DNA from 3 places in the Pseudarthrobacter sp. CCNWLW217 genome. Region 2 is predicted to be linked to each of the others. Evidence: riboswitches for the same ligand, from Rfam matches in the RefSeq annotation. Region 2 holds a riboswitch; each other region holds the start of a gene.
The links. Region 2 has a riboswitch for thiamine pyrophosphate ahead of thiC (phosphomethylpyrimidine synthase ThiC). Riboswitches for the same ligand answer to the same signal wherever they lie in the genome.
Positions count from the first base shown of each region.

Region 1: it holds a riboswitch for thiamine pyrophosphate, as region 2 does, so the genes downstream of both, V9L18_RS03045 (FAD-dependent oxidoreductase) here and thiC (phosphomethylpyrimidine synthase ThiC) in region 2, are expected to answer to the same signal.
Region 3: it holds a riboswitch for thiamine pyrophosphate, as region 2 does, so the genes downstream of both, V9L18_RS12260 (ECF transporter S component) here and thiC (phosphomethylpyrimidine synthase ThiC) in region 2, are expected to answer to the same signal.

Region 1 is NZ_JBBCBT010000002.1:94,522-99,138, forward strand. Features, by position in the region: gene V9L18_RS03035 (RNB domain-containing ribonuclease) at 1-1,129, opposite strand, end outside; gene thiE (thiamine phosphate synthase) at 1,193-1,945, opposite strand; TPP riboswitch at 1,973-2,091, shown strand; gene V9L18_RS03045 (FAD-dependent oxidoreductase) at 2,084-3,424, shown strand; gene thiS (sulfur carrier protein ThiS) at 3,421-3,657, shown strand; gene V9L18_RS03055 (thiazole synthase) at 3,661-4,470, shown strand; gene V9L18_RS03060 (4a-hydroxytetrahydrobiopterin dehydratase) at 4,532-4,617, shown strand, end outside.
Region 2 is NZ_JBBCBT010000022.1:17,872-22,488, reverse strand. Features, by position in the region: gene V9L18_RS20015 (alpha/beta hydrolase) at 1-327, shown strand, start outside; gene thiC (phosphomethylpyrimidine synthase ThiC) at 332-2,080, opposite strand; TPP riboswitch at 2,138-2,245, opposite strand; gene V9L18_RS20005 (amidohydrolase family protein) at 2,321-3,403, shown strand; gene V9L18_RS20000 (VOC family protein) at 3,509-4,384, shown strand; gene V9L18_RS19995 (hypothetical protein) at 4,503-4,617, shown strand, end outside.
Region 3 is NZ_JBBCBT010000009.1:136,271-140,887, forward strand. Features, by position in the region: gene V9L18_RS12255 (ABC transporter ATP-binding protein) at 1-1,416, opposite strand, end outside; gene V9L18_RS12260 (ECF transporter S component) at 1,416-2,036, opposite strand; TPP riboswitch at 2,101-2,243, opposite strand; gene V9L18_RS12265 (heme-degrading domain-containing protein) at 2,317-2,859, shown strand; gene V9L18_RS12270 (hypothetical protein) at 3,010-4,617, shown strand, end outside.

The DNA of each region.
Region 1 (4,617 bases), on a different contig from region 2:
AGGCCGGGACCGGGCTGCCGTTGCTGAGTGCCTCACAGATGACCAGGACAAAGCGGTCCACCAGCCGCCGGAGCGGAGCGGTGGTGTGGGCGTAGGCGGCTCCGATCGCGGACTGGCGGGCATCATTGGGGATTTCGCCGTCGAACGCCGTATAACTGGCACCACGGAAAAGCATTCCCGCCGAATGCATGATGGCCAGTTGCCGCGGATCCGTGGGGTCAAGCGTGCGGAGATACTCCCCGTAGCCCGCTTTCCCGTCCCAGGGCTTGCCCAGAACCTCGGTCTGCAGCCGGAAATGCCCCAGGGACCGTTCGTCAGGGGCGGGCATGGTCCGCAGGATGCCGACTTTGCCCTCAAGCATCAGGGTGGCCGCAGCCATTCCTGTCATGAGCGATATCTGGGCGTTCCAGTCCTCGACCGGGAGCTGGGGAGCAGCAGCGATCCGATAGCCGCCATCGGGAAGCTGCACGATCTCCTGCTCAGGCATGTTCAGGCTCGCGCCATCGCGTTCCCGCTCCAGCTCAACACGCTTGAGGCCAACCTCCTTAAGGAGCTCTAATACCGGCGAGGCCGTTCCGGCGTCGAGTTCAGCCTGGGCGCCCTTGTAGCTGAGCTTGGCCCGGCTGCGGACCCGTGCCCTTTGGACCGAAACGGACGTGACCTGGGCAGCCTGGTCCAGGTGGAAGTCCCACACAAAGGCAGAGCAGAGCTGGCCTGCCAGGAGGCTGCCGGCCCCCTCGCTGATGACCTCCGGATGAAGCGGGATACGGCCGTCGGGCGCGTAGAACGTCTGTCCCCGGCGGCGGGTCTCGGCGTCCAGCGGCCCGCCGGGCACCACGAATGCGGGTACATCTGCGATGGCGTAGAGGACCCGATAGCCGCTACCGGCGCGCTCAATAAACAGGGCCTGGTCTAGATCGGTGGAGGACTCAGGATCAATAGTGAGGAAATCAATGCCTGTCAGGTCGGCATCAGGCAGTTGCCTTGAGGAGACAGCGGCTTCCGCATCTCGGACGGCGTCGGCAGGGTAGTCGCCCGGTAGCTCCAGCTCGGTCCGCAGCGCACTCAGTGCCTCCTCGAGGGCATTGGTGTGCTCGTGGACATTTGGGGCCAGCCGATGATGTGACACGAAATTCAGGTTAGCCCGATTTTCGCTGATTATGCACGCCATCCCCTCTTTGGGGCCGGAGGCCTAGGAGCCGGCGGCGTCCAAGGCCCGAAGCAGTGCCGCGGCGGCCTCTGCGGGATCGGCGGCTTCGGTGATGGCCCGGACCACAACGATCCGGCGGGCGCCCGCTTCCACCACCTGCTCCACGTTGCCCAGGTCCACGCCCCCAATGGCGAACCAGGGTACCTCTGCCACGCCGGGCACGGACCCCGCCTGTTTGACTGCCCCCGCGGCGTACCTGAGGAGGTCGAGCCCGACGGCGGCCCGGCCGGGCTTGGTGGGGGTGGCCCACACCGGACCAACACAGAAATAGTCCAGCCCAGTGGGCGCGGCTGTGACGGCGGCCGAGGCCGAGACCGCGCCGTCGATCTGTGAGGTGGTGTGGGTGGACAGACCGATGGCTGCATTGCCGTTCAACAAGGTGCGTGCAGCCTTCAGCGGCAGGTCCTTCTGGCCAATATGGAACACCGGGGCACCTGAGAGCACCGCGACGTCGGCCCGGTCATTGACCGCCCACAGCCGTCCATGGCGCAGTGCGGACTCCTTCAGTACCGCCAGTAGGTCCAGCTCCTCTGCTGCCTCAATTGTCTTGTCGCGGAGCTGGATGATGTCCACGCCCCCGGCGAAGGCCGCATCAACAAACCCGGCGAAGTCACCGCGATCCTTACGGGCATCCGTGCACAGGTACAGCCGGGCACCGCCCAGGGCCTCAGCATGGCTGGTGGAAAGGAAGGTGCTGTTGGCGACGGCAATGCTGTCAGGAAGGGCTGCGTTCATGGAAACCAGAGTAGTTCCTCTAAACTGGGCAGGTACTGCGGGAGCCCGCGGCAGCTGTCATAAAGCGCCGGGCTGAGAGGGCGTCAGAGCCGACCGCTTGACCTGATCCGGCTAGTACCGGCGTAGGGAAGGAACCACATGATACCGCCAACCGGCAGTCCGTCCGCCGGCGCTCCCAGTGACGCTCTCGCCGACCTCTCTGCTGACGTCGCCGTTATCGGCGGGGGTGTGATCGGGCACGGCATAGCCTGGGAAGCCAGGCGCTCGGGCCGTTCTGTGGTTGTGATTGATGATGCCCCCGGTTCCGGCGCCTCCTGGGCTGCGGCAGGCATGCTCGCCCCGGTAAGTGAGTTGCACTACCAGGAGGAAGAACTCCTGGAGCTGATGCTTGAATCGTCCCGGCTGTGGCCGGCCTTCGCGGCGGACCTGGCCCGGGACGTTCCCGGCGATGCAGGGTACCTGCCCACCCCCACGCTGGCCGTCGGCGCGGACGCGGCCGACCGCCGTGCGCTGATGGACCTCCGATCAGTCCAGCGGGCCCACGGGCTGGACGTTGAACCACTGACGGTGCGCGAAGCCCGCAGCCGCGAAGCCCTCCTGAGCCCCGCGATCTCCTGCGCCCTGGACATTCCCGCTGACCACCAGGTGGACCCGCGGAAGCTGGTGGCGTGCCTGCGGGAGGCTTTGGCCAGCCACAGGGAGGATTCAGGATCCGCCGTCGCAGGAGCCGAACACGGATTCGCCGTTGCCGACCGTGCGTCGTCGCTGGCCTGGAAAGACGGCCGGGTCGCCGGTGTCCGGCTGGCCGGTGGGGGCTCGGTGACCGCCAGCGAAACCATCGTGGCCAACGGGCTTGGAGCGGCGTCGTTGGGCGGGCTGCCCGATGGACTCCAGCTGCCGCTGCGCCCCGTGCACGGCGACATTCTCCGGCTGCGCGTCCCGGAGCATCTCCGCCCTCTGGTCACCGCCACTGTCCGCGGACTGGTCCACGGTGTTCCCGTCTACATCGTTCCAAGGCGTGACGGCACTGTGGTCATCGGTGCCACCCAGCGCGAGGACGCGTTGGCAGCCTCCAGTCCGGAGCGCCGCCAGGACGGCACAGGAACGTCGGCTGGCGGCGTCTCGGCAGGCGGCGTCTCGGCAGGCGGCGTCTACCAGCTGCTTCGCGATGCCCAGGTCCTGGTGCCGGCGGTCGCCGAGCTGGAACTGCTGGAAAGTACAGCCCGGGCGCGTCCTGCTACGCCGGATAACGCTCCATTGCTGGGCCGCGTCCACCTCCCAGGGAACCACGGACCGGTGGATGGCCTGATCGTGGCGACGGGTTTTTTCCGCCACGGTGTGCTGTTGACACCTGCAGCCGCCGCCATCTGCCGGGACCTCATGGATGGACGCACAGACCCGCGCTGGCTCCCGTTCAGTCCGGCCAGATTCTCCACACGCCGTGCCGCCATCCTCCAACCCACCAAGGAAACAGCATGAACATCACCCTCAATGGTTCGCTGCACAGCGTGTCCGACGGCGCGTCAATTACCACCCTGGTCAGCCAGGTCACTGGCCGTCCCCTGGCTGCGAACGGGCAGGCTACCGACGGGCAAAAACTGGGTGTGGCAGTGGCACACAACTCCGAAGTAGTACCCCGCAGCCAGTGGTACGTCACGGCACTCGCCGAAGGTGACGACGTCGAACTGGTCACAGCAGTCCAGGGAGGCTGAACCATGACCGAAACCATCAATACCGTTAACCCGACCGGGCACCCGGACGCGCTCGTGATCGACGGCGTCGAGCTCGGCTCCCGCCTGATCATGGGCACCGGCGGCGCGCCAAGCCTTGATGGGCTGGGCGCGGCCCTGCTGGCCTCCGGGACGGAGCTGACCACCGTGGCCATGCGGCGATACTCGCCAGCCGAAACCGGCTCCCTTTTCCAGCTCCTGCTGGACCATGGCATCCGGGTCCTGCCCAACACTGCCGGCTGCTTCACTGCGCGGGATGCCGTGATGACGGCTGAACTTGCCCGCGAGGCGCTGGAAACAGACTGGGTCAAGCTTGAGGTCATCGCCGACGAACAGACCCTCCTGCCGGACGCCGTTGAGCTCGTGGACGCGACTGAACAGCTCGTCAACCGGGGCTTCAAGGTGTTCGCCTACACCAATGACGACCCCGTCCTGGCCCTGCGGCTCGAAAACCTCGGCGCGACGGCGGTCATGCCACTGGGATCGCCCATCGGCACCGGGCTGGGCATCCTCAACCCGCACAACATCGAACTCATCGTGTCCCGCGCGTCGGTGCCCGTGGTACTGGACGCCGGCATAGGGACTGCCTCGGACGCTGCCCTTGCCATGGAACTGGGTTGCGACGCCGTCCTGCTGGCTACCGCTGTCACCCGCGCCCAGAACCCGGCACTCATGGGGGAGGCCTTCAAACACGCTGTGATCGCCGGTAGGCTGGCGAAAGCGGCCGGGCGGATACCGCGCCGTGAGCACGCCCTGGCATCCTCAGCCATGGAAGGCCGGGCAGAGTTCCTCTGACCCGATTCCGCCGCGGCCGGCCACCAGGCGTGCCCTCAAGGATCAACCCGAGGAGCCAGCCGTGGCGGGCACTGAAGACACACTCAGCAGGTCAGCCATCGATGAAGCGCTGGCTGGCCTCCCGGACTGGCGGTACCGCCTCGGCGG
Region 2 (4,617 bases):
TTCCAACGGGAGTTCGTCCGCCGCGTCTATGCTGCAGATCTCCAGGAGCCCGCCACCCAGGAGGAACGACGCTCCGCCCGGCGGCTCCGGCTGCAGGCCCCGGCCTGGGAGGCGCCGCTGCATATCGTCCCGGGCGTGCCAACGCTGGTGCTGACCGGCGGCTGGGAGCCGCTTTATGAAGAGATCGCCGGATACCTCCGCGAAACCGGTGCCCTGCACCGCATTGCTGCGGGCGGGCACCGGCCCCAGGATTCGGCGGAAGGCGATCACGCCATCCGGGCGTTCGTGGGCGACGTCAGCCGCGGCCGGTCAGCCCGGGCCTCCTGACGCGTTAGCGCGAAGGCACCTCCAGGTCAGGCAGGTAAACCTTCCCGCCTGCCGCGAGGAACTCCTCGCTCTTTTCTCGCATCCCGGCCGCCATCTCCGCCAGGGCTGCCTGGGATTCAGCCGAGCCATACTCATCCCGGATGTCCTGGCTGATCCTCATGGAGCAGAACTTGGGGCCGCACATGGAACAGAAGTGGGCGGTTTTGGCCGGCTCGGCGGGCAGCGTCTCGTCATGGAAGGCTTCCGCAGTGACCGGGTCCAGGGACAGTGCGAACTGGTCCCGCCAGCGGAACTCGAACCGCGCCTTTGACAGGGCGTCGTCCCGCTCGTGGGCGCCGGGGTGGCCCTTGGCCAGGTCGGCGGCGTGGGCCGCGATCTTGTATGTGATCACACCCGTCTTCACATCGTCCTTGTTGGGCAGGCCGAGGTGCTCCTTAGGCGTGACGTAGCAGAGCATGGCGGTGCCGTAGCGGGCGATCTCGGTGGCCCCGATGGCGGAGGTGATGTGGTCGTAGCCGGGTGCTATGTCCGTGACCAGCGGTCCGAGGGTGTAGAACGGGGCCCCCTTGCAGAGCTCCTGCTGGCGTTCCACATTCTCCCGGACAAGGTGGAACGGTACGTGGCCGGGTCCTTCCACCATCACCTGCACGTCGAATTCCCAGGCGCGCTGCGTCAGTTCAGCCAGCGTATCCAGCTCGGCAAACTGGGCGGCATCGTTGGCGTCCGCCGTCGCTCCCGGGCGCAGCCCGTCGCCGAGGGAGAAAGCGACGTCGTATTTGGCGAAGATTTCGCACAGCTCGTCGAAGTGGGTGTACAGGAAGTTCTCCTGGTGATGCGCGAGGCACCAGCCGGCCATGATGGAACCGCCACGGGAAACGATGCCGGTGACACGGTTGGCCGTCAGCGGCACGTAGCGCAGCAGCACTCCGGCGTGGATGGTCATGTAGTCCACGCCCTGCTCGCACTGCTCAATCACGGTGTCGCGGAAGATCTCCCACGTCAGTTTGTTGGCCTCGCCATTGACCTTCTCCAGCGCCTGGTAGATGGGCACCGTGCCGATGGGGACGGGGGAGTTGCGGATGATCCACTCACGCGTGGTGTGGATGTCATCGCCGGTGGACAGGTCCATCACCGTGTCGGCTCCCCACTGGGTTGCCCACTGCAGTTTGTCCACTTCCTCGGCGATGGAACTTGTCACAGCCGAGTTGCCGATATTGGCGTTGATCTTGACCAGGAAGGCCTTGCCGATGATCATCGGCTCGGATTCCGGGTGGTTGATGTTGTTGGGGATGATGGCGCGGCCTGCCGCCACTTCGCTGCGGACCAGTTCCACGTCACAGTTTTCGCGGAGGGCAACGAACTGCATCTCCGGGGTGATGACACCCTGCTTTGCGTAGTGCATCTGGGTGACTGTCCGGCCGTCGACGGCGCGGCGGGGCACCGGCTGTGCTCCCTTCCACTCTGCGGAGGCTGCGCCGCGGCGGACTGCCGACTTGCCGTCGTCGAGCAGGTTCCGTTCCCGGCCGCTGTAGGGCTCGGTGTCGCCACGGGCCGCGATCCATTCCGAGCGGAACGGGTCCAGGCCCACCACCGGATCACTCCCAGGGCCGGCGGTGCGGTAGGTCCGGAAAGGGCCGTTCGCCTCGCCGTTGGGCGATGGTTCCAGCGCAATTTCCGTTACCGGAACCCGGATTCCGGTGGCCTCGTCACTGATGAACGCCAACGAATGGGATTTCAGCGACTGGGTCTCAATGCCGGCTTTCCCCTTGGCCGTCTCATTTTGGGCAGCAATCAGCCGTGTTTCTGGTGTACTCAATGAATACTCACTTCCTTCGCCGGCATTACCCGGACAGGTTCAACGGTCGCAGGCTGCGTCAGCCTGATCTCAGCCCCTGCAAGGGCTCCCGTGTGGTCTAGATGAAGCTACCACAGGTGCGGGAGGGCACTCCTGACCGTGACGTGGGCGGGCTCTTCCGCGGATTAGGCTGTTGCCATGGCCGGAATCATCGAATTCAGCGGAACAGTGCTCACCGGACCGAATGAGGAACGGCGGGGCCTCTGGTCCGTCGACGGCCGTCTCACGTTCCACAGGCCCCCCACGTCCCCCGATGCTGTGCTGGGGGGCTGGGTCCTTCCCGGGTTCGTTGATGCCCACTGCCACGTTGGCCTGGGACCCGGCGGCGTCGTCCCGGATGCGATGGCTGAAGAACAGGCCCGCACCGACCGCGACGCAGGCACGCTCCTGGTCCGTGATGCAGGGGCGGCAAGCGACACGCGTTGGCTGCAGCAGCGTCACGACATGCCCAGGCTTATCCGCGCCGGGCGGCATATTGCCCGGTCACGGCGCTACCTGCGGGATTTCGCCGTCGAGGTGGAGCCGGACGGCCTGGTGGAGGCCGTGCGGAAGCAGGCGAGGGCCGGCGACGGCTGGGTCAAGCTCGTGGGGGACTGGATTGACCGCGACGCCGGAGACCTCGCACCGTCGTTTCCCGACGCCGTCGTCCGCGATGCCGTGCAAGCGGCCCACGACGAGGGCGCACGGGTGACCGCGCACTGCTTCGCCGAAGACACCCTTGACCAGATGCTCGACGCCGGCATCGACTGCATCGAGCACGCCACCGGATTGCTGCCCCGGCACGTTTCCCGGCTCGCCGCCCAGGGTGTCCCCATCGTCCCGACGCTGATCAACATCGACACCTTCCCGGACATCGCCCGCCAGGCCGAAGCGAAATTCCCGCGGTACGCCGAGCACATGCACGCGCTGTGGGAACGCAGGTACGAGCGCGTGTACGAAGCCTTCGAAGCGGGTGTGCGAATCTATGCCGGGACAGATGCGGGCAGCGTCATCCGGCACGGACGGATCGCCGACGAAATCCTGGCACTGCACCGGGCAGGCCTCCCTCCTGCGGCGGCCCTGGATGCTGCTTGCTGGGGTGCGCGGACGTGGCTCGGCGCTGAGGGGATCTCCGAGGGTGCCAGCGCCGATGTGGTGTTGTGCGGGGAAGACCCCCGGCGCGTCCCCTCCACTGTCGCCACGCTCCGGCACGTCGTGTTGCGGGGCGAGGTGATCCGCTGACCGTTGAAGATCACGCTCGTACAGTTGGGAATAAATTGAAGCTTCAAGTAATTTAGAAGAGTAGAGGCCTCCGAGATCCGGCGGCCGTTGGACCGGGAGTTTTCGATGACTGCAGAATCCACCAGCCAGGACCTTCTACCTGCCGAGCTCACCATGGGCACGGTGATGCTGAAGGTCGGCGACATGAAGCTCATGACTGACTACTACCAGCGCGCACTGGGCCTGGACGTGGTGGCCGAACAGGACGGTGGCCTCTACATGGGCCGGCTCGGAAAGCCGCTAGTGCATCTGGCCGCCGCCCCCGGGCTGACTCTTCCCGGCAGGGGCGAGGCCGGGCTGTTCCACACGGCGCTGCTCTTTGAGGACCAGGCGGCACTGGCGGCCACAGTCGCTACGGCGGCCCAATATGAGCCCCGCTCGTTCACGGGCAGTGCGGACCACTTGGTCAGTGAAGCCTTCTATTTCAACGACCCGGAGGGCAACGGCATCGAACTCTACTGGGACCGGCCGCGCAAAAACTGGTCCTGGAATGGAACGGACGTGGTCATGGACAGCCTGGCACTGCCTCCGCAGCGCTACCTGCAGGAGCATCTGACCCAGGAATCCGTTGACGGCCAGCAGCGGACGGCCGCCGGGGTGGGCCACGTCCACCTCCAGGTGGGCGACGTCCACACCGCCCACGATTTCTATGTCGGCACGTTGGGGTTCGAGAAGACGGCGGGCTGGCATGGCCAGGCGCTTTTTGTGTCAGCCGGGCGCTACCACCACCACATGGCCATGAACGTCTGGAACAGCCGCGGCGCCGGTCCCCGGAAAGATACCCTCGGCCTGGGGGAGGTGCTCATTGAGGTGCCGGCCGGAGACGACGTCGGCGCACTTGCCGATCGGCTGAAGGTCGCCGGGGTTCCCAGCCACCATACGGGGGCCGAGTTGCGCTTCGAGGACCCTTGGCGAAACAGCATCCGGGTCGCTGTGCGCTAAGCCGGGTGCGGCGGCCCAGAGAAGCAAGGAGCCGTGTACTAGGCTGATTCCGAACGGCCGGGGCAGCTCTGCAGCTGCCTGCCAGAGCCGCACCGTCGACGGAATGAGGGCGATTCCCATGGGCTTCACCGAAATCTTTGTTTCAACCCACGACGCCGCGCTGAAGCGTGCCGGGATACTGGACGACGGCGGTTCCCCCGCCACACCCGGCCTTCGGATTCCCGGGATCAGTG
Region 3 (4,617 bases), on a different contig from region 2:
GAGCTCGGCCCAGGTGTTGGCGTCCTGGCCGAAGGTTGGCTCGTCCAGGACCAGCACCTGCGGGTGGGCGGCGAGCACCGTGGCCACGGACAGCCGGCGCTTCTCCCCGCCGGAGAGCGTGTAAGGGTTGGCGTCCACGAGTTCGGTCAGCCGAAGCCGCTGGAGGAGCTCATCCACCCGTTCCTCGCCGTGGCCAAGATGCCTGGGGCCGAACATCAGCTCGTCCAGGACATTGCCGGTGACAAACTGGTGCTCTGGCTCCTGGAAGACGGTTCCGATGCGGGCGATCAGCTGGTCGGCCTTCCATTTGTAGGGGTCGATGCCTGCGCCCTGACTCAGGTCCACGGTGGCCGAAACGTTTCCCCCTACGGGTGCCAGCAGGCCGGCCAGGGTCAGCGCGAACGTGGATTTTCCCGCACCGTTCGGACCTGTGATGGTGAGCGCCTGCCCGGCGCGCACCTGCGCCGAGATGCCCTGCTGGACCGGAACCGGAGGGATCGCTTTGAAGCGGCGGCGGCGAGGCCGCTCCCGCGAAACGGCAAGGTCCTCGGCCGCCAGCAGCAGGTCCCCGGAGCCGCCGGAAGTCCGGTTCCGCGTGGCCGGAACAAAGCCGGGGACCCACACACCGGCAGCAATCAGCATGTCCCTCGCCTCGGCGAGGACCTGGTCCGGCGGCCCGTCCAGCAGCACTGCGGGATCGGTTGCGGAGCCTGGCTGCAGCACCACGATCCGGTCCACGAGGTCCTTCCAGACGGACACGCGGTGCTCCACCACAACCAGCGTGGCCCCGGTCTTGTCCAGGCAGCGTCCCACGGCGTCGCGGACCTCGAGGACCCCGGTGGGATCCAGGTTGGCCGTGGGCTCGTCCAAGAGGATCAGCCCGGGCCGCATGGCCAGGATGCCGGCGAGCGCCAGGCGCTGCTTCTGCCCGCCGGAAAGGGCCGACGTCGGGTGGTCCAGCGGCAGGTGGGAGAGCCCGACGTCGTCAAGCGCCTCGTGCACGCGCGCCCAGATCGCATCGCGCGGCACGGCGAGGTTCTCGGCACCGAAGGCGACGTCGTCGCCGAGCCGGGAGAGGACCACCTGCGTTTCGGGATCCTGCTGCACCAGCCCGGCGCGGCCGCGCCGCTCACGGGGGGAAGCGCCATCGATCCGCAGCGAACCGGATTCGTCGGAATCGCCTGCTTCGCCGTCGTCGTTCACATCCCCCAGCACCCCCGCGAGAGCGTGGAGCAGCGTGGATTTGCCCGCCCCTGACGGGCCCAGCAGGAGCACACGCTCCCCGGGCTTGATGTCCAGGTCCAGGGCGTGGACAGCAGGCCGGGACCGGCCTGCGTGCCGCCACCCCCAACCGCGGGCAGTGACGGCGGCGGGCCGCATCGCAGCGGCTGTGCCGTCGTCGTAGGCTGCGGGCATTAGGAGAAGACGGGCTCCGACGCAGCCTTGCGGGACGCGAAGGAGCTCAGCACACCGGTCCTGGCCAGGCCGCGCGTGGCGATCCAGGACAGCGCGCCGGCGATGATCGCGCCCGAGATGGCGGTAAATACGATGTACGCGAGCTTGTCACCGGCGGCGTAGGCGATGTTCCAGCCCCAGGGGGCGAAGGAGTCGTTCAGGCCGCAGAACAGCCCGGCCGCAGCGCCGGCCAGCAGCGCGACGGGCAGGTTGAACTTCTTGTAGACGAAGATGGCGAAGATGATCTCGGCACCCAGGCCCTGGACGAAGCCGGAAAACAGCACGGAGGCGCCGTACGGCGAGCCCATGATCAGTTCACCCATGGCGGCCACCGTTTCGCAGAAGAGCGCGGCGCCCGGCTTGCGGATGATCAGCATGCCCAGCACGGCGGGGATCATCCAGCCGCCGGCGATGAGGCCGGTCAGCGGCGGGTAGACGGCGTTCATGGGCGGCGAAACCGCGGCGGCGCCCTGGGACCACGCCCAGAAGATCACGCCGCCGGCGATGGCGATGAGGGCGGCCACCACGATGTCAACGATGCGCCAGGTGTAGCCGGTCTTTTTGATTGCTGCAGTGCTCATGTGATCCTCCTGAGGAACAGGAGGGGAAAGTGTTCCGGCGGTCGGCTTGCCACCGGTTACCGCACACTTCGAGAACTCGACTCCCTTGCGCCGGTACTAACCGGATCAGGTTCGAGGGTCTGCGGCTGTCCCGCACTCTCAGCGCCCACCTGCGGTTCCCTGGCAATGCCAGTGATGCCCGACGGCGGCGCTCCCCTGTCGTTAATAAAGCTGGTCTTTGAATATTCTGCCCTGATGGGCGTGGTCCAGTTTACACCGCTGGGGCGGTAGATTGTGGGCCATGACTGCCAACAACCCGACTGTGACTGCGTTCAATCCCGACTCAAGGCTGCCCCAGCCATCAGGCCTGCTCGAGGCCCTGATTGACCGGATCGAGGCCGAGATCACCGAGCTGCAGTTTCCGCATTTCACCAAGGACGATTCCCTCAATCTGGGGTTGCTCCTGGTGGAGCTGGGGAAGACGCGGCGGCTTCCCATCGCGATCGACATCACCAAGGGCGAGCAAGTGCTCTTCCACGTGGCCTTGGATGGTGCCACGCCGGACAACGAGCACTGGATCAGGGCCAAGCAGCGCACCGCCGCCCGGTATGAGATCCCGTCATTGCTGGTGGGACTCCGCGGCAGGCTGCACGGCGGGCGGATCGAGGACCACGGGTGGTTCGACGAGTCCACCTACGCACCACACGGCGGCTCCTTCCCGGTGTACGTGGCCGGGGTGGGTGCGGTAGCCACTGTCACCGTTTCCGGGCTGCCGCAGCAGCAGGACCACGACCTCGTGGTGGAGGCCCTGCGCGAAATCCTGGGGTCCATGCGGGCCGAATGAGCGCGGCCCAGGGTCGGGCTTCCTGACACTCCCGAAGTTGACACGCTCCCCCTGACGACACGAGGATGAAGTCGATCCGGAAAGCGTTTTCTCACTGGCGCAGCCGTGGAAGCCGCCGTCAGATCCGGCAGCCTTCAGGAGGGCGGGCATTTGAGCAGCCAGCACACCATCGACCGTCAAGCCCTGGTCCGCAGGCATAACGTGGAGCAGCGGAGCCTTGATCCCCGGAGTCCGGTTTCCGTGGGCAACGGCGAGTTCTGCTTCACGGTAGACCTCACCGGGCTCCAGAGCCTCCCGGCCGAGTACCCCGTAGGAGGGCCGCCCGGCACGCTGCTCGGCTCGCAGTCCCAATGGGGCTGGCACTCCGTCCCCGCGGCCGAGGAGTACAGCCTGGCCAGTTCCACGGTTCTGTACGATTCCGCGCGGGGCCCGGTCCCTTACCTGGACATGGTGGGCGATATCGTGGACGGCCGGGAGACTAAGGCGTCCCGCGCCGAGACCTGGCTGCGGGCGAACCCGCACCGCCTGGACCTGGGCCGGATCGGGTTCGCGTGGACGGATCGGGCCGGGGCGCCACGGCCGCTCACCGCGGCAGACGTCGTCGACCCCGTCCAGACCCTGGACCTCTGGACCGGGACGGTCACCAGCACGTTCAGCCTCCGGGGCCATCCCGTCAAGGTCACCACCGCCTGCCATCCGGACCGGGACCAGATCGGCCTGATCGTGGAGTCCGCGGCCCTCCAGCACGGGCTGGTGGTCACGTTCGCCTTCCCCTATGGGTCCGAGGCGTGGCATGACGCCGCGGACTGGAACCGTCCCGCGGACCACACCACTACCTTGGCGGAACCAGCGGGCGGAGCGGACGGCCTCCAGCACTGGACGGTGGACCGCGACCTGGACGGATCGGGGTACCAGGTGACGGTGTCCGGGAGGAACCTCCGGCTGGACCAGTCGGGGGCCCATAACCTGCTGCTTGGCGCCGACGCCGGCCAGGACGTCCTTGACCTGGCCGTCCAGTTCACCAGCACCGGGCAGGGCGAATGCATCCTGCGCAGCTCTGGCGGCGCACCCTCGACTGGGACTGGAACCGCCGTCGCCCAGGCCTCCCGCGACCACTGGCCGAAGTTCTGGCAGTCCGGCGGCGCCGTCGAACTCCATGGCACACCCGACCCGCGGGCGGCTGAACTTGAGCGCAGGATCGTCCTGTCCCAGTACCTCACGGCGATCAACTGCGCCGGGTCCCTGCCACCACAGGAGACCGGGCTGGTGTGCAACTCCTGGCGGGGACGCTTCCACCTGGAGATGCACTGGTGGCACGCCGCGCATTTCGCCCACTGGAACCGCACGGAACTGCTGCTCCCCAGCCTCCGCTGGTACCGAACCATCCTTGAGTCCGCGCGGCAGACGGCCAAGGCCCAAGGGTACGACGGCGTCCGCTGGCCCAAGCAGGTGGGACCGGACGGGCGCGAAAGCCCCAGCCCGATCGGCACCTTCCTGATCTGGCAGCAGCCGCACCCCATCCACCTGGCCGAGCTGGCGTATCGGGCGGTGCCCTCGCGGGAATTGCTGGAGGAATTTTCGGAGATCGTGTTCGAAACCGCCGAGTTCATGGCAAGCTTCGCGCACCCCACGGCACGTGGCTTTGAGCTTGGGCCTCCGCTGATCCCCGCCCAGGAAAGTTATGAAGCCATCCGCGGGACGGTCACCAACCCCACGTTCGAGCTGGCGTACTGGCAATGGGCGCTCCGCACCGCCAAC